Regions from separate parts of the Exiguobacterium sp. FSL W8-0210 genome, predicted to be linked through region 1. Evidence: a T-box and tRNA genes for the amino acid it is inferred to sense, from the RefSeq annotation. Region 1 holds a T-box; the other holds one or more tRNA genes.
What was found. The T-box of region 1 lies ahead of alaS (alanine--tRNA ligase). A T-box ahead of a tRNA ligase gene usually reads a tRNA of that ligase, here a tRNA-Ala.
Positions count from the first base shown of each region.

Region 2: it has a tRNA-Ala gene. The T-box ahead of alaS (alanine--tRNA ligase) is inferred to sense a tRNA for this amino acid. The anticodon was not compared.

Region 1 covers NZ_JBBOUK010000001.1:2,109,435-2,118,485, reverse strand. Annotated here, with positions in the region: gene recD2 (SF1B family DNA helicase RecD2) at 1-1,581, shown strand, start outside; T-box leader at 1,624-1,834, shown strand; gene alaS (alanine--tRNA ligase) at 1,892-4,534, shown strand; gene MKY22_RS11180 (IreB family regulatory phosphoprotein) at 4,569-4,838, shown strand; gene ruvX (Holliday junction resolvase RuvX) at 4,835-5,257, shown strand; gene MKY22_RS11170 (DUF1292 domain-containing protein) at 5,272-5,559, shown strand; gene MKY22_RS11165 (DUF1292 domain-containing protein) at 5,546-5,839, shown strand; gene mltG (endolytic transglycosylase MltG) at 5,918-7,066, shown strand; gene MKY22_RS11155 (O-methyltransferase) at 7,138-7,776, shown strand; gene udk (uridine kinase) at 7,793-8,440, shown strand; gene greA (transcription elongation factor GreA) at 8,497-8,970, shown strand; gene mtnN (5'-methylthioadenosine/S-adenosylhomocysteine nucleosidase) at 9,023-9,051, shown strand, end outside.
Region 2 covers NZ_JBBOUK010000001.1:2,842,999-2,852,049, reverse strand. Annotated here, with positions in the region: gene MKY22_RS14760 (ABC-F family ATP-binding cassette domain-containing protein) at 1-682, opposite strand, end outside; gene MKY22_RS14755 (redox-sensing transcriptional repressor Rex) at 850-1,509, shown strand; gene MKY22_RS14750 (twin-arginine translocase TatA/TatE family subunit) at 1,509-1,709, shown strand; gene tatC (twin-arginine translocase subunit TatC) at 1,717-2,496, shown strand; tRNA gene MKY22_RS14740 (tRNA-Ala) at 2,602-2,677, shown strand; gene MKY22_RS14735 (S8 family serine peptidase) at 2,902-6,648, shown strand; gene MKY22_RS14730 (hypothetical protein) at 6,777-6,935, shown strand; gene MKY22_RS14725 (hypothetical protein) at 7,055-7,507, shown strand; gene MKY22_RS14720 (hypothetical protein) at 7,521-8,030, shown strand; gene MKY22_RS14715 (hypothetical protein) at 7,997-8,464, shown strand; one part of gene MKY22_RS14710 (IS3 family transposase) at 8,565-9,051, shown strand, end outside.

The DNA.
Region 1 (9,051 bases):
CATCCAGAGCGTGTCGCTGCTTCGATCATGCACATATTAGAACAAGAAGCGGGCGAGGGACATGCCTTCGCGACGGTCGACTCGCTGTTGCAACGGGCACCCCGTCTGCTAGGGGAAGATCCGGGAGAGCGGCTGGAACAAGCGATCGAACTGTTGCTCGCTGAAGATAAGGTCAAGCTCGAAGAAGGTTGCTTGTATTTACCGACGATCTTTTATGCGGAAGTCCGAGCGGCGAAGGAGCTAGCACGCGTCATGGCAAACGGTGCCGAACAGGAAGTCGATGTCGCGACGATCCTTGAAGCAATCGGGCATCTCGAAGAACAGTTTGGGATGGAATATGCGGCGCAACAGCGAGAAGCGATCGAGTTAGCGGTCAAAGCGCCGCTGATGGTCTTGACTGGTGGACCGGGTACCGGTAAGACGACTGTCATCAAGGGAATTTTGCATGCGTTGCAAGAAATTCATGACTGGCCGCTTGAGAAGAGTCGCGTCAAGACAGGGGATGTCTATCCATACGTCCTTGTTGCACCGACCGGACGCGCCGCTAAACGTCTGTCGGAAGCAACGGACGTCCCAGCGATGACGATTCATCGTCTGTTGAAGTATGACGGAACGAATTTCCAATTAAATGAAGATCAGCCGATCACGGGGAAAGTACTGATCATCGATGAGTCGTCGATGATTGATATCTACTTGTTATCGAGTCTGCTCCGTGCTGTGCCGAACGGTATGAAAATCTTGTTCGTCGGTGACCGGGATCAATTACCATCCGTTGGTCCTGGGCAAGTGCTGGCAGACTTGATGGATACGGAAGGGATTCCCGTCGTTCGTTTGAACGTCGTCCATCGCCAAGCGGAAGATTCTTCGATTTTACGGCTCGCGCACGATTTGAAGAACCGGACGACGTCAGCTGATTTGTTATCACCACTTGCGGATCGTCGCTTTTACACTGCGTCTCCGCAAGAGACGTTACGCGGCATCTCAGCCTTCGCGGAAAAAGCACTCGCAAAAGGGTATTCGAAATTCGATGTTCAGGTTTTGGCACCGACTTACCGTGGTCAGGTCGGAATCGACGAACTGAATGTCGCCTTGCAACGCGTCTACAATCCGGAGGAACCGAAAAAACGCGAAGTCAAACAAGGCACCCGGATTTACCGGACCGGGGACAAGATTCTTCAGCTCGTCAACAATGCGGAAGAGAACGTCTATAACGGAGATATCGGCGAAATCGTCAATATCTTCTTCGCCAAAGAAAACGTCGACAAGGTGGATAAGATCATCGCCCGCTTCGACCAGACGGAAGTCGAGTACAACCGGAGTGACTGGGATCAATTCACGCATGCCTACGCGATTACGATTCACAAGGCACAAGGGTCCGAGTTCCCGATCGTCTTGATGCCGGTCTATTTCACGGGGGCATTCAAACATTCTCGAAACTTGATTTATACGGCGGTCACCCGTGCGAAGTCGAGTTTATTATTGTTCGGCGACCCACGAGCGTTTCATAAAGCGTCGCAAGAAGAGGAGCCGCGGCGCCGAACACGATTGATTGAACGACTCGGTGGGGTGACAAAGACTTGACGGATGCTGTACGATAGGTAATAATCACGATAGATGAATGGACGTAACACGTTGATGGAAGATAAGTAAAAGGAAAACTCGAGTCCAGAGAGAAGTGAATCTGCTGCAATCACTTTCTCGAGTCCCTTTGAAGCTCCTTCCGGAGTCGGGTGTAAACACCTGCGGGTCATCCCCGTTATCAGATGTTCGAGGTAAGCAATGGATTGCTTACGAACGAGGGTGGTACCACGGAAGCGATGCTTTCGTCCCTTTTCAGGGATGAAGGCATCGCTTTTTTGCGTCCAAATAAAACCAATGGGGGTAACTGTTCATGAAAGCTTTAAAACCATTAACGGGTGCACAAATCCGTCAGATGTATCTTGATTTCTTCCAAAGCAAAGGGCATGCGATCGAACCGAGTGCTTCACTCGTACCGGTCGAGGATCCATCGCTCTTGTGGATCAACTCAGGGGTTGCGACACTCAAGAAATATTTCGATGGTCGTGTCATTCCTGATAATCCACGTATCGTCAACGCACAAAAATCAATCCGGACGAATGATATCGAAAACGTCGGGAAAACAGCACGTCACCATACGTTCTTCGAGATGCTCGGAAACTTCTCTGTCGGTGATTACTTCCGTGAAGATGCAATCAAATGGGGCTGGGAACTTTTGACGAGTGATGACTGGTACGGTCTTGACCCGGAACGTCTCTCGGTCACGATTCACCCGGAAGATGACGCAGCGCGTCAAATCTGGCTTGAACTCGGTGTACCGGCTGAGCGGATCATTCCACTTGAAGATAACTTCTGGGAAATCGGTGAAGGTCCATCTGGTCCGAACACGGAAATCTTCTTCGACCGTGGACCTGCTTTTGGAGACGATCCGAACGATTCAGAACTCTATCCAGGTGGCGAAAACGAACGCTATCTCGAGATCTGGAATATCGTCTTCAGTCAGTATAACCACGATGGACACGGCAACTACACGGAACTTCCACGTAAAAACATCGATACAGGAATGGGACTTGAACGGATGGCATGTGTCATGCAGGACGTGCCGACGAACTTCGATACGGATCTGTTCATGCCGATCATTCACAAAACAGAAGAGATCAGCGGTAAAATCTACCGTGATGATTCGAAACTCGATGTAGCATTCAAAGTCATCGCAGACCACATCCGTACCGTATCATTCGCGATCGGTGATGGTGCGCTTCCTTCGAATGAAGGTCGTGGATATGTCCTTCGTCGTTTACTACGCCGTGCGGTTCGTTATGCGAAGATGCTTGGAATCGAACGTCCGTTCATGTATGAACTCGTCGATACGGTCGGGAATGTCATGGTCGACTTCTACCCACAAGTTCCAGAAAAAGCAGACTTCATCAAACGTGTCATCAAAAACGAAGAAGAACGTTTCCACGAGACACTTCATGACGGTCTTGCAATCTTGAACACGGTCGCTCAGACGGCTAAATCAAACGGTGAGCACGTCATCAGTGGCGAAGATGCGTTCCGTCTGTATGACACGTATGGTTTCCCACTCGAATTGACAGTCGAGTATGCGGAAGATCATCAGATGTCTGTTGATGAAGAAGGCTTCAAACTAGCGATGGATGCACAACGTCAGCGTGCACGTGCAGCGCGTGAAGAGAGTGGTTCGATGCAACAGCAATCGGAAGTCCTCTCAACGCTAAAAGATAAAAGTACGTTCGTCGGCTATACCGACCTTAAGGCGGATGCGAAAATCATCGCATTGTTGCATGATGGAGAACGAGTCACAGAAGTCGCTGCTGGTGAAGAAGCACAAGTCATTCTCGACATCACACCGTTCTACGCTGAAAGTGGTGGTGAAGTCGCGGATACAGGAACAATCGAAGGCAAAGACTTCGTTCTTGATGTCAAAGATGTTCAAAAAGCACCAAACGGTCAAAACTTGCATACGGTCATCGTTCGTACAGGGATCGCAACGGAAGCTGCAGACGTCGTTGCAAACGTCGAAGCAGCAGAACGTAAAGCCGTCACGAAAAACCATACAGCAACACACTTGCTTCATAAAGCATTGAAAGACACGCTCGGAACACACGTCAACCAAGCGGGATCACTTGTTTCTCCAGAACGTCTCCGCTTCGACTTCTCACACTTCGGTGCCGTGACACAAGAAGAGTTGACAAAAATCGAACAAGACGTCAACCAAGCGATCTGGGCATCATTACCGGTTGATATCGAAGAGATGAACATCGCTGATGCAAAAGCAAAAGGCGCGATGGCATTGTTCGGTGAGAAGTACGGGGAAACGGTCCGTGTCGTCTCAGCAGGCACATACTCGATTGAATTGTGTGGCGGAATCCACGTCGGAAACACTGCAGAGATCGGTCTGTTCAAGATCGTCTCAGAGTCTGGGATCGGTGCAGGTACACGCCGAATCGAAGCGGTAACGGGTGCAGGCGCATATCGTGTCATGAATCAACACTTGGAAACACTCGAACAAGCAGCAGCTGTCTTGAAGACGAAGATGACAGAAGTTCCTGTTCGCATCGAAGCACTGCAACAACAGCTCCGTGAGACGGAACGGGCGAATGAATCGTTGCAAGCAAAACTCGCGAACATCGAAGCTGCTTCATTGAAGGACGATGTTGAGGAAATCAACGGTGTGCGTGTGCTTGCGAAACGCGTCGATGTCTCAGATATGGATGCTCTTCGCGGTATGATGGACGAGTTGAAGAGCTCGCTCGGATCGGCAATCATCGTTCTCGGAAGTGCGCAAGGTGAGAAAGTCAATCTCGTCGCAAGCGTCTCAAAAGATTTAATCGACCAAGGCTATCATGCTGGTAAATTGATCAAGGAAGTCGCAACACGCTGCGGTGGTGGCGGTGGCGGTCGCCCTGACATGGCTCAAGCTGGTGGAAAAGATGCGTCGAAATTAGAAGAAGCACTCGCGTACGCTTCACAATACGTGCAATCACTGGCATAATAGAAACGTAGTGTATATGAAAGAGGTGATGAACGTGAGTCAGATGGATCAAACGATGAAATTCAACTTTCCGGAAGACGATAACAAAGCAGCGACACGTGATGTGTTGTTGACGGTCTATCATGCTTTAGAAGAAAAAGGATATCATCCGATCAACCAAATCGTCGGCTATCTCCTTTCAGGAGATCCTGCTTACATTCCTCGTCATAATGACGCACGTAATTTAATTCGTAAGATTGAACGCGACGAATTGCTCGAAGAACTCGTGAAATCTTATTTGGCGGAGAGTGGAAATTCAAAATGAAACGTGCAATGGGACTAGATGTCGGTTCGAAGACGATTGGGGTAGCGGTCAGTGACTTGATGGGCTGGACGGCGCAAGGCGTCGAGACGGTCAAGTGGACGGAACCGGATTACCCAGAAGCCTTCAAACGGCTCGATGTCATCATGAAGACATACAATGTCGAAATCCTAGTCATTGGTCTTCCGAAAAACATGAACGGTTCCATCGGTCCCCGCGCAGAAGCAAGTGAAGCTTTTGCGAAGGAAATCGAACAGCATACCGGGCTTGAAGTCGTCTTCATGGATGAACGGTTGACGACGATGCAAGCAGAACGGATGCTGATCGATGCCGATGTCAGCCGTAAAAAGCGTAAACAAGTCATCGATAAGATGGCTGCCGTCATGATCCTGCAATCGTACTTGGATCGGACGAACCGATGAAGGGGGAGAAACCGATGGCTGAAGAAAAACGTCAGTATCTCTTTCCAGATGAAGAGGGCGGCGAACATCTTTTCGAAGAATGGTACCGTTACTCGAGTGAACGTACAGGAAAAACCTATCTGTTTCTTGAAATGATCGGTAACCCTGACGAAGGAGCAGATGATCTGATCATCTGTGAGATCGATGAATATGGAGAAGGCGAAGATGATTTCGAATTGAGCCTGATCGATGAAAATGATGAGCAAACTTGGGATGAACTCGAGCTTGCGTTAAAGGAGCGGATCACTGATGCAACAGAATGAACCAACACGTTACGTAATTCCGGACGGCGAAGGAAATGATTTCGAATTCGTAGAACGTCTGCGTTACGAAAGCCCACGTTCGAGTAAGACATACATCTTCCTTGAGCCAATCGGAGCAGACTATGACGAAGCAGAAGAAGTCGATATCTTCGTTTACGAACTTGACGAATACGGTGATGGAGACAACGACTTCAACCTCGTACCGATCGATGAAGATGATACAGCGACTTGGGATGAAATCGAAGAAGTCTTTAACACGCTCGAAGATCAGTTAGACTAACCCGACTCATGACAGGTGACGTCGTAAGAGACTTTCTCTTACGATGTCACCTTGTTTTAAGAGAAGAAGGAGGAACCGATGGAGAACGAATGGAAGCAAAATGCCGAAATCGAAAAAAGGCGACGCCGGACATCACGGCGGATTACGCTAATCATCCTTTCTGTATTGTTGACGATTTTTCTAGTTGCCAGTGCGGTCGTCTATGTCTTTTTGAAAAATGCGCTTGAACCAGTCGATGAAGCAGCGACGAAATCCGTCAAAGTCGAAGTTCCTTTAGGAGCAGGGACGAGTACGATTGCTTCCTTACTAAAGGAAAAAGACTTGATTGCGAACGAGACGATTTTCCGTTATTACGTCCGTTATAAGAATGAATCGTCATTCCAGGCGGGTACGTATACACTGTCACAAGCCATGTCCCCGGATGAAATCATCAATGAATTAAAGACGGGAACGGTCATGAAGGCAGCGGATGTGAAAATCACGTTACCTGAAGGCATCACGATGGATCGTCAAATCGCTTTGATCGCGAAAGCAACGAACTTCAAGGAAGAGACGGTCCGTAAAGAATTGACGGATGCGACATTCATCGACAGCATGATTGAAAAATATCCGATGTTGACGGATGAAGTGAAAAAAGATGGTGTCCTGTATGCACTTGAAGGGTACCTCTTCCCAGCAACGTATGAGTTTGATAAAGGAAAAAGCATTGATCAAATCGTCGAGACGATGCTCGATGAAACAGAAAAAGTCTACGATGAGAATGCGGATGCCATTCAAAAGTCAGGCATGACCTTCCATGAAGTGCTCAGTCTCGGTTCCATGGTCGAGCGCGAAGCGGCGACACCAGATGATCGTCGTGAAATCGCTGGTGTCTTCAAAAATCGATTGGATGACGGCATGAAGTTACAGTCGGATCCAACAGTTTGGTATGGTACAGGCGAAAATACGGCTTTAACGACGCTGAAGGATCTTGAGAATAACTCGAAGTACAATACGTACAAGTACGAAGGGATTCCGATCGGTCCGATTTCAACGGTCAGCAAAGATTCGGTACTTGCCGTATTAAATCCGAATAAAACGAAATATGTCTATTTCTTCGCACGTCCACCAAGTGATAAACATCCACGAGGACAGATTCTATACGAAGAGACATATGAAGAACATCAACGAAACGTCGTTAAGTATAAGCCGGAATGGGTGGAATACGAAGCGAGTAAAGAGCAATGAGCAACGGGTTGGGTTGAAGCGGGAAGTTCGCTTCAAGTCAACCTGTTTATGCGGAAGAGGGAGTGAATGGCGTGAATGATTTCACGACCTATGTCGAATCAATGATTCATCCTCGAGATGCTCTGTTAGAAGAAATGGAGCGTTATGCGGAAGAACATCATATACCAATCATCGAACTGACAGGTTCCGAAGTCTTGTTATCGCTCTTGCGATTACAACAACCGAAGCGCATTCTAGAAGTCGGAACCGCAATCGGATATAGTGCGATTCGGATGGCCCGTGCGCTACCGGATGCGCGCATTACGACGATTGAACGGAATGCAAAGCGGTATGAAGAAGCAAAAACCTTCATCGCCCGGTCAGATGTGGCGGACCGGATTGACATCATTTTTGGTGATGCAGTAGAATTAGCCGAAACGCTTGAAGACCAGTTCGATGCGGTCTTCATTGATGCAGCTAAAGGACAGTATAAAAAATTCTTTGCAGGATATGGGCGACTCATTCCTGAGGGCGGTGTACTCTATACGGATAATCTCTTCTTACACGGAGATGTTCTCGAGTCTGATCCGAAGACATTCGATCGAAGAAGACGTCGACTCGTGCGTCTCGTCAAGGAATTCACGGTCTGGATGATGGAACAAGAACAATACGATACGACGATTTTTCCGCTCGGTGACGGTGTATCCGTCAGTCGGAAAAAGTCGAAATGATGGAGGAACGAATGACATGCAAAAACCGGTAGTAATTGGCGTAGCGGGCGGAACGGGTTCAGGGAAGACGACGGTGGCACGTTCACTCGTCGATGCGTTCCCAAGTGAATCAATCGTCATGATTGAGCAGGACGCGTATTATAAAGATCAAAGTGATTTATCAATGGAGGAGCGGTATCAGACAAACTATGATCACCCGTTCGCTTTTGATAATGGTCTGTTGATCGAGCACATTCAGTCGCTCCGTGAAAACATTGCCGTTGAAAAACCGGTATATGACTATGTCGCCCACACGCGGGCACAAGAAACGATTCGTCTCGAACCACGCGATGTCATCATCGTAGAAGGAATTTTAGCGCTTGAAGACGAACGGTTACGGGAACTAATGGATATCAAGGTGTTCGTCGATACGGATGCGGACGTTCGCATTCTGCGTCGGATGCAACGTGATATCAACGAACGTGGACGTTCGATCGACTCAGTCGTTGAGCAGTACACGAACGTCGTTCGTCCGATGCATCTGCAGTTCTGTGAACCAACAAAACGGTATGCGGATATCATCGTACCGGAAGGCGGCGAGAATCATGTCGCGATCGATTTACTCGTGACGAAGATTCGAGCGATTCTTGATTATCGTTCAGCACTCGATCAAAGAGGATATTGATTCCAAAAAAGATGTGAATATACTATACTAGTGGAATAAAAAGGAGCGTGACAAAAATGGCAGAAAAGCAATACTACATGACGCTTGAAGGTAAAGCGAACATTGAAAATGAATTGAATGAATTGAAGTCAGTCCGCCGGAAAGAAGTCGTCGAGAACATCAAGATCGTCCGTTCGTTCGGTGACCTTTCAGAGAACGCTGAGTACGATTCAGCAAAAGAAGAGCAAGCGATGGTCGAAGGCCGGATCGCTCAACTTGAAGAGATGCTTCGTAATGTTGCCATCATCTCAGAAGAAGAGAAGGATATCTCGGTCGTCGGTATCGGAACGACGGTAACTTTCTTAAGTGTCGAAGATAACGAAGAAGATACGTATACGATCGTCGGTAGTGCCGAAGCAGATCCGTTCACGGGTAAAATCTCGAACGAATCACCAATCGCGAAAAGTTTAATGGGGCACCAAGTCGGAGATCAAGTCTCTGTACCAGCACCAGGCGGCGAATACGCAGTAAAAATTACATCGATCAAATAAAGAACACAGGAGCCGGAGCAATCCGGCTTTCTGTTTGATGGAGGAATGAATTATGCCAATCGCAATCATCGGCGCAATGGA
Region 2 (9,051 bases), 730 kb from region 1:
GGTCGAGGAAGTACCGGTCGTGCGAGACGATTAGGACGGCACCACGATAACCACCGAGGTAACTTTCGAGCCAAGCGAGCGTATCGATGTCAAGGTGGTTGGTCGGCTCATCGAGAATGAGAAGCTCTGGTGCTTGTAAGAGCATCTTCGCTAAGGCAAGCCGTGTCCGTTGACCACCGGATAATGTCTGAATCCGGCGCGAGTAATCATCCGGATAAAAGCGCATGCCGTGCAAAACGGAGCGGATATTCGCTTCGAACTGATAACCACCTGCTTCTGAGAAGTCGTGTTGCGCTTGATCATACGTCTTCAAGAGACGATCGTACGCGACCGGGTCGTTCAAGATATGCTCCATGCCCATTTCGATTTCCATCCGGCGCAATGTCCGTTCTTGTTCTTGTAGATGTTCGAAGACGGTCAGCATCTCGTTCCAGATCGTCTCATTCGATTCGAGACCACTGTCTTGCGCGAGATAACCAATTTTGACATCCTTGCCTTTCATGATGTCGCCCGAGTCATGACTGAGTTCGCCAGCAATGATTTTGAGCAAGGTCGATTTACCGGCACCGTTTCGTCCGACGAGCGCAATGCGGTCGCGCTCTTGTACTTCCAATTTGATATTTTCTAAAATCGGCTCGACGCCGAATGATTTCGAGAGTTGGTTGACTTGTAAGAGTATCATTTCCATCCATCCTTCCACCCTTTAGTCTATCACGAACAAAAGCGCGAGGTCCTGCGGAATATATTATTTGTGACTCTATGTGAAGTGGTTTACAATCAAGGAGAGTAGAAAGCTTTTTGCAAAGATTTGGGTGCCACGATGGATGTGGCCGAAGGGGGAACTGCAGGATGAATGGACCAGACACAAAAATTCCACAAGCGACAGCAAAACGGTTGCCGCTATATTATCGCTTCATCCAAAGTTTATACAATTCAGGCAAGCTCCGCGTCTCTTCTGCTGAGTTAAGCGAGGCGGTGAAGGTTGATTCAGCAACGATTCGTCGCGATTTTTCCTACTTTGGGGCATTAGGGAAGAAGGGGTATGGATACAACGTTCAACATCTCTTAACGTTTTTCCGCAAAACCTTGAATCAAGATGAGGTGACGAATGTTGCTTTAATCGGGGTCGGTCATCTCGGAACAGCGTTTGCAAATTATAACTTTTTAAAGAATAATAGTACTCGGATAGTCGTTGCGTTTGATGCGGACGAAGAGAAGGTCGGAACAACGACGCATGACGTTCCAATCTATCATGTTTCGGACATGAAAGAACAAATCGAAGCGAATCAGGTCGATGTTGCCATCTTGACGGTTCCATCCCAGTTCGCGCAGTCAGTAGCGGATGAGTTAGTCGAGTATGGTGTGACAGGCATCCTGAACTTTACGCCTGCACGGTTGAACGTGCCAGCGAGCGTCCGGGTCCATCACATTGATTTATCGATCGAGTTGCAGTCGTTAGTTTATTTCATGAAGCATTATTCGCAATCAGCTGAAGGAGTGAAAGCATAATGGAAAACCTTATCCCGTCAACTATAGCGTTCATCGGACCAGGCAGTTTAGCACTGATCGGTGTCGTCGCATTGATCATTTTTGGACCGAAGAAGTTACCTGAACTTGGTCGTGCTGCGGGTCAGACATTGAAAGAGTTCAAGAGCGCCACGAACGGCATCATGGACGACGATAAAAAGGATGAACCGAAAGAGAAGTGATTGAACCATGGCGATTGATCAAGAACAAAGCGTGACGTCGCACCTTGACGAACTCCGAAAGCGGATCGTCTGGTCGCTTATCATCGTCGTCGTCCTGTTCGCTGTCGCATTTCCACTCGTCCGACCGCTCGTCCGCTTCTTGCAAGCGGACTTAAAAGAACTCGGCATTGGTTTGAATGCCTTCAACGTCGCCGATCCTTTAATGCTGTATTTAAATCTTGCATTCATTATCGCAATCGTTCTGGCATCGCCGTTCTGGATGTACCAACTTTGGGCATTCGTTCGCCCTGGACTTTACGATAAGGAGCAAAAAGCGACATTGACGTATATTCCGGTCATCTTCTTTCTATTTTTGGCTGGTGTAGCCTTCTCGTACTTTTGGTTGCTACCTTTCTTATTAAAAGTATCAACTGAACTAGGAAAAGAATTGGGAATCGAACAAGTCATTGGAGTGGAGAACTACTTCAGTTTCTTAATCCGATTGACGATTCCGTTCGGTCTTCTTTTCCAATTGCCGGTCGTGACGATGTTCCTGACACGTCTGGGTCTCGTGACGCCATATTTCATGCGAAAGAATCGGAAATATGCGTACTTTGCGCTGTTCGTCGTTGCGGCATTGATCGCACCGCCGGACGTGACGTCACACTTGATGATCTCGGTGCCATTGTTCGTTCTCTATGAGATCAGCATCTTGATTTCTGCGCGAACGTACAAAAAGGTCTTGATCCTCGAGCAACAGGCAGAGCTTGAACGACAGGCGGATTTGATGCGTGAATTGAATAAATGAATCGTGAATTCCTTCCAACGATTTTTGGAAGGAATTCTTTTTTATGAAAGCGTTATTTTTATATTGATAAAGCAGTTAGTGATACGTATACTAAAGATAATTCATGGGGACTTAGCTCAGCTGGGAGAGCGTTTGGCTGGCAGCCAAAAGGTCGTCGGTTCGATCCCGATAGTCTCCACCAATACCAAATATCCAACTCCTCGAGGCGTCGAGGAGTTTTTATTTTTCTCCCAGTTAAATTCCTTAAAAATATAAAATGTCACGTAAAACAAATAAATTAAAAAAATAGGCAAATATAAATTGTTTATTTCCATTAAATTCATTAAACTAAATATACAGAATTTTCGTTTAACTGTTTTATCAGTAGTACTACTATGGTTTTACAGAAAAGGGGAAAACGAACGCATGAAGAAGAAGATTGCACTTATGGCAGCCGTCTTAATGATGTCTTCCAATCTAGTCAGTGCGCAAGGTGCACTGTCGTCGCAAGACAAAGCAACGGGTCAAAAACCGCAGGCGCTCTCGCTGAAGAAATCGGGGCAAGAGAAGCACTACAAACAATCGGATAAAGTCCGTGTCGTCATCGAGATGGAAGAGAAGCCGGCGATTCAAATCGCCCAGGCTCAAAACAAGCGGTATAGCACATTGAGCAATGCCGAAAAAGAGTCGATCAAAGATCGCCTCGTCAACGTCCAAAAATCAGTCAAGTCAGCCATCGCTAAAAAGGCGATTCCCGTTACATATAAGGAAAGCTTCACAACCGTCATCAACGGATTCAGTGGTGAAGTCAAGTTCGGGGACATCGAAGACATTAAACAACTGAGCGGAGTCAAGAGCGTACATATCGCCCATGAGTATGCGCGTCCGGAAGTTGCTAAAGGTGCAAAGCCAGACATGCTGTACAGCAAGGACATGGTCAATGCGAAGGAAACATGGCAGGACTATGGTTTTAAAGGGGAAGGAACAATCGTTGCCGTCATCGATACAGGAATCGATCCATCACATAAGGACATGGTCTTGAGCCCAGAGACGAAGATTGATTTGACTTCTTCGAAAGTCGATAGTGCGAAAGAAACAAAAGGCTTAAAAGGAAGGTACTTCACGGAAAAAGTACCGTACGGCTATAACTATGCCGATCACGATAGCGAAATCCGTGATTTAGGTGCGGGCGCATCGATGCACGGGATGCACGTCGCGGGTACGGTCGGAGCAAACGGCGATGAAGCAAACGGTGGTATCAAAGGGGTCGCTCCGGAAACACAGCTCCTCGCGATGAAAGTCTTCGGAAACGATCCAGGAATGCCATCGACATTCAGCGATATCTACATTAAAGCAATTGATGATGCGATTGCACTCGGAGCCGATGTCATCAACATGAGTCTCGGTTCGACGGCATCGTTCGTCAATGCAGATGATCCAGAACAACGCGCAATCGTCAACGCGATGAACAACGGCATCTTGTGTGCGATTTCTGCTGGTAACTCGGCGTTTGCAGGTCATGGTGCGGGTAATCCATATACAGCAAACCCGGATATCGGTGTCGTTGGTGCACCAGGATTGACGAGCCAGGCGCTCCAAGTCGCGTCACTCGAAAATACGAAATTGACGCTTGAAGGCATGGCGCTGACGATCGACGGTCAGGATGCCGGTTATTTGGCATACCAAAAACAAGATTCGCCGAATCCGATTGCCGTCTTCGATAAAGAGAAGAAGGATGTCGTGTATGTCGGTGACGGTCAAGCTTCGAACTATGAAGGTAAAGACGTCAAAGGGAAAGTCGTCTTCGTCGTGCGTAACGGTGGTTTCAACTACGGTATGATCCAAGCAGAAGCTGAGAAGCAAGGGGCAGCAGGTGTCATCGTCCGCGGTCGAGTCGATCACGGGGATTACGTCAGCATGGCGCTCAACAATCCGACGATTCCACTCGTCACGCTTAGCATCGCGGACGGGAATGATCTCGAAGCAAAAGCAAAAGAGGGCAAGGCAATCGCAGTGACATTTGACGGAAAAGCGGTCTCAACCGATAACCCGGTCGCAGGACAAATGTCTGACTTCACGTCATGGGGTGTCACGCCAAGCCTTGACTTCAAGCCAGAAATCACGGCACCAGGTGGGAAAATCTATTCGACGCTTAATGATAACGAGTATGGCGTCATGAGCGGTACATCGATGGCAGCACCACACGTCGCTGGTGGAACAGCACTCGTCATGCAACGGATTGCGAAGGACTTCAAAGTCACTGGTGCAACACGCGTTAAACTCGCCAAAAACATCTTGATGAATACATCGCGTCCGCAACTCGATCAAGGAAAATACAACGCAGAACTGAAAACAGGCAACTTCTACTCCCCACGTCGTGAGGGAGCTGGACTGATGGATCTTCGTGCTGCGATGAAGACACCAGTCGTCATCACAGAGACAAAGTCAGGTGAAGGCAAGGCATCCTTGAAGGAAGTCGGCGAGAAGTTCACATTCACGCTTGATTTAAAAAACTACAGCAATGAAAAAGTGACGTATAAGCTAGCGGGAACGGTTCAATCAGATCTCGGTGCACAAGGATCGAACTTCCTTGAAGCAAATGGAATCTTCAAAAAAGGAACGATTGGTACGGTAGATGCCAACATAGGCACATACCCGATCTCATTTGCAGTCGGCTCGAAGAAAGCGAGTTCAGTCTCGATTAATCCGAAGAGCTCAACGAAAGTCAGCGTGTCAGTCGATTTGAAGAACACGACTGACTGGGCGAACGAGCTTCCGCTTGAACAAGTCTTTAAAAACGGCTACTTCGTCGAAGGATTCGTCCGTCTGATCGATACGAAGAGCAAAAATCCAGAACTGACAGTTCCTTATGTTGGATTCAAAGGAAAATGGGATCAAGCTCCGATTTTAGATGCACCATTGTACGATAAAAACAACACGTTCTACGGATTGACAGGTCTAGCGACTGAAGTGAAGGATGATTTCAAATTCCTTGGTACGAATGCCGCTGGAAAAGTTGTCGCGAACAAAGTCTCGTTCTCACCGAACAACGACGGTAGCGCAGATGAAGCTTTCCCGATCATCTCATTCCTTCGAAATGCGAAAAAAGTCGAGTATTCGATTCTTGACCGGAATAAAACAACACTTCAGAAGCTTGATATGCAAACGGACGTCGTCAAGAACTACTATGATAGCGGTTCAGAGGACGGATACACACCAGTCACAAGCGCAGCTTGGGACGGAACAATCAACGGGAAACCGGTCAAGGATGGTCTTTACTACTACAAAGTCAAATCCGTGATCGATTATCCGAATGCAAAATGGCAGTCGAACCTCTTCCCAGTCTATGTCGATACGAAAAAACCAGCGGCAACCGTGAAATGGGATGCGTCGAAATCAACGCTCTCATGGACAGCAGGTGACCAAGGAACAGGTGTCGCGTCATACGATATCCTCGTCAATGGTAAGAGTGTCTTGAAACAGCCGCTTGCTGCAACAGAAAAAGCGTACACGTTGACGGATCTTCCAGAGCGCGCGAAGATTGCCTTCGTCGTGAAGGATTATGCAGGAAACAGTGTGAAAAAAGACGTCAACACGACAGGTGTCGATAAAGCGGTACCGAACGTTCAAATCGATACACCGGTCGCACTTGGTCTTGCGACATCAAAAGTCATCAACATCGTGGGTCATGTCTCTGATGAATCAGGCATCAAATCGTTCAAGATCAACGGAAAATCCGTTAAATTACGTTTCGATGCAGCCCAACAGAACTATGCGTTCAGTCATGACGTGACGTACACGACGGATGGCGTCAAGTCATTCAAGGTTGAAGCATACGATGGTAAAGGAAACCGTGTGGCGTTCAGTCGTCAAGTCATCATCGACACAGAATTACCGACGATTCGCGTCACTGCGCCAAAAACCGTCTCAAGCAAAACAAAAACAGCCGAGATGAAGATCGTTCTTCGCGATAACTACAGCGAATTACGCTTTGACTTCAATGGTAGCGCGGAATACCGCCGGACGTTCAAAGAGCCGTACGAGATGAAAGCCTTCAAAAAGACGATCACGAAAAAAGTGACGCTCAAGAAGGGGAAAAACACGTACAACTTGAAACTGAAGGATCTCGGTGGACACGTTGTTACGAAAACAGTCGTCATCACGAAAAAATAAGTAACTACAGACTAAAGTCAGGCGGATATCCGTCTGGCTTTTCTTGCGTGCCGAAGCGCCTTGAAGGGTTTATGAGACGAGAAGAGGGGGAATTTTAAGAACAGAAACAAGTCAGAGGGGGAACAACCATGAATCCGTTCACGACCTTAATCGCCTTCATCGTAGGGTGTCTCGTCTTATATCTTGGTATCCGTGACAAAAACGGCTGGCTGATCGGTGTCGCGATGATACCGCTCGCGATCGTTGCCTATAGCGTCATCTATCTGATCATCCAGGTCAGTGCGTAGTCTTCATGGAAGATGTCTTACCCTAAGCGGTAGGACATCTTTTTTTTTGAAAATCGTACTACAGATGAAACCGATCTAGTAAAATGTAAGTATATGACAGTATAGAGAGGTGGATGATCATGGAACACGTACATACACAAACGGATGCCTTAGCGGGGCTATACAAAGAGATGCACCAAAAGACACAGACCGGCATGTGGGTCATGCTTGCGGCATTCTTAGCGCTCAGTAACACACTCGAGAAACCAGTCTACGCGATGATCGTCCCGTTATTGTATTTTGGCTATGACATGTTGCTACAACGCAAGCGGTTCGCGCTTGTTGCGGAATATACATTAGAGACTTCTGCAAGACGGCTCTATCAGGTGCATGTGTTGATCAGCATCTTACAATACGGAGCGCTTGCCGGTCTGATCGTTTGGGCAGTCGATCGCCCGAATACATCTTTCTTGATCGGTCTCGTCATCATCGTCATTCCGTTCTACTGGCTCTGTCGAAAAGCGTTAGAGTTCGTTTCACGAAAGATCGATCCCACGTATGTGACGGAAAAAGAAATCCACAAACCACGCTAAAGGAGAAGAGGCTATGCAAACGGCTCGAGAAGAACGTCTACAAAAACTTGCGCTCGCGTACCGGGACGTCGAGTGGCTCGGCACACGTTGGTACTGGAATGTGCTCTTATTCATAACAGTCGGTATCTTGATCGAGTGGACCGATATCCCCTTGTTGATTTTGACGATTCCAGCCCTTTTTCTCAGCTCCGATTTTCGCTACCAACTAAAAAAACGAAAAATTTTAGACGGCTACATCTCAAAAGCACAGGTCCGTCGGCAATTTTTACTCCGTGTCGGTAGTCACGTCCTACTGTACGTTGTCTTAACGATCGTCATCATCCAGACGATCGAGGGACCGTTCTGGCAGATGCTTGTGGCGATCTTTGCGATTTTAACACCGCTCTATTTCATCAGCGAATGGATCATCCGACGCGATGGGGCGCGTGACCCGGACTATATCAGTGACGGAGAAGTAGCCCGCTTCGTCAGACAGAAAGGAACATCGAAATGGAACACCTATTCGAGCGACAAGCACGTCTAAATGTAATGAAACGTCCAGTGCATGTCATCGCTTATTTCTTTTTGATCCCTGTATTGATTTTTGCGGTATTTGCTTGGTTTGTTTCGGCAATTACATCCGCCTTTCTTCCAATCATGCTCTTTTGTCTTTGCGCGACGGCAGTCGCTCGAGAAATCGTCCGGTTACGGCTCATGAAGTCGTATTTAACACCGACTATCTATCAACAAACTGTCCAAAAAGTAGCTCGTCTGACAATCATCGGTTATGTTGTGGCGGGGCTGATTTACTTTGTCATGCAGTCGATTCCAAGTGCCTCTGGTTATTTATTTGGCATCTTCCTCTTTTGGGTTGGTGGAGTCAGTCTTGGTGTCACTCGACTGAACCGGTTAGTCAAACAAATCGATCCGGCGTACGTGACGATGGGTGAAATCGAACGTGCGTGGTGGAAACGTTAAAGCAAAAAGTCCGCATTAATCAGCGAAAGTGATATGCTCCCCAAAAAGTAGACAGTTGAAATAACAAAAACTGTTTACTTTTTTGAAGGGAGCTTTTTCTATGACTACATCTAAGTTTTCGTCAGATGAAAAACTAAGAATCATTAAGATGTGTGAAGACGGAATCGACTCGATCAAATCGATTGCCTCGCTCTTCGAGCTTTCAGTCAGCACCTTAAATAGATGGAGGACAAAATATCGTACGGGCGGCTCCATGGCACTTCGTAATCGAACAAAGTGGACGCGTTATCCGGAAGAACTAAAGATGGAGGCTATACGTGCAGTACTCGACCAAAAAGAATCGCTTATTAGCGCTACGGCACGGTTTGATATCTCGGATAAAGGTCTACTTGCGAAGTGGATAGAGAAGTATACTAGTCATAGTACTCAAGGGAAACCATTGAAGGAGCGATCCATTATGACTAGAGGTAGAACCACCACATTCGAAGAACGTGTTCAGGCAGTTATGGACTGTATACAAAGCGGAAAAGACTATCAACGCATCATGGAGACCCATCGGGTCTCATACCAACAAATCTATAGTTGGG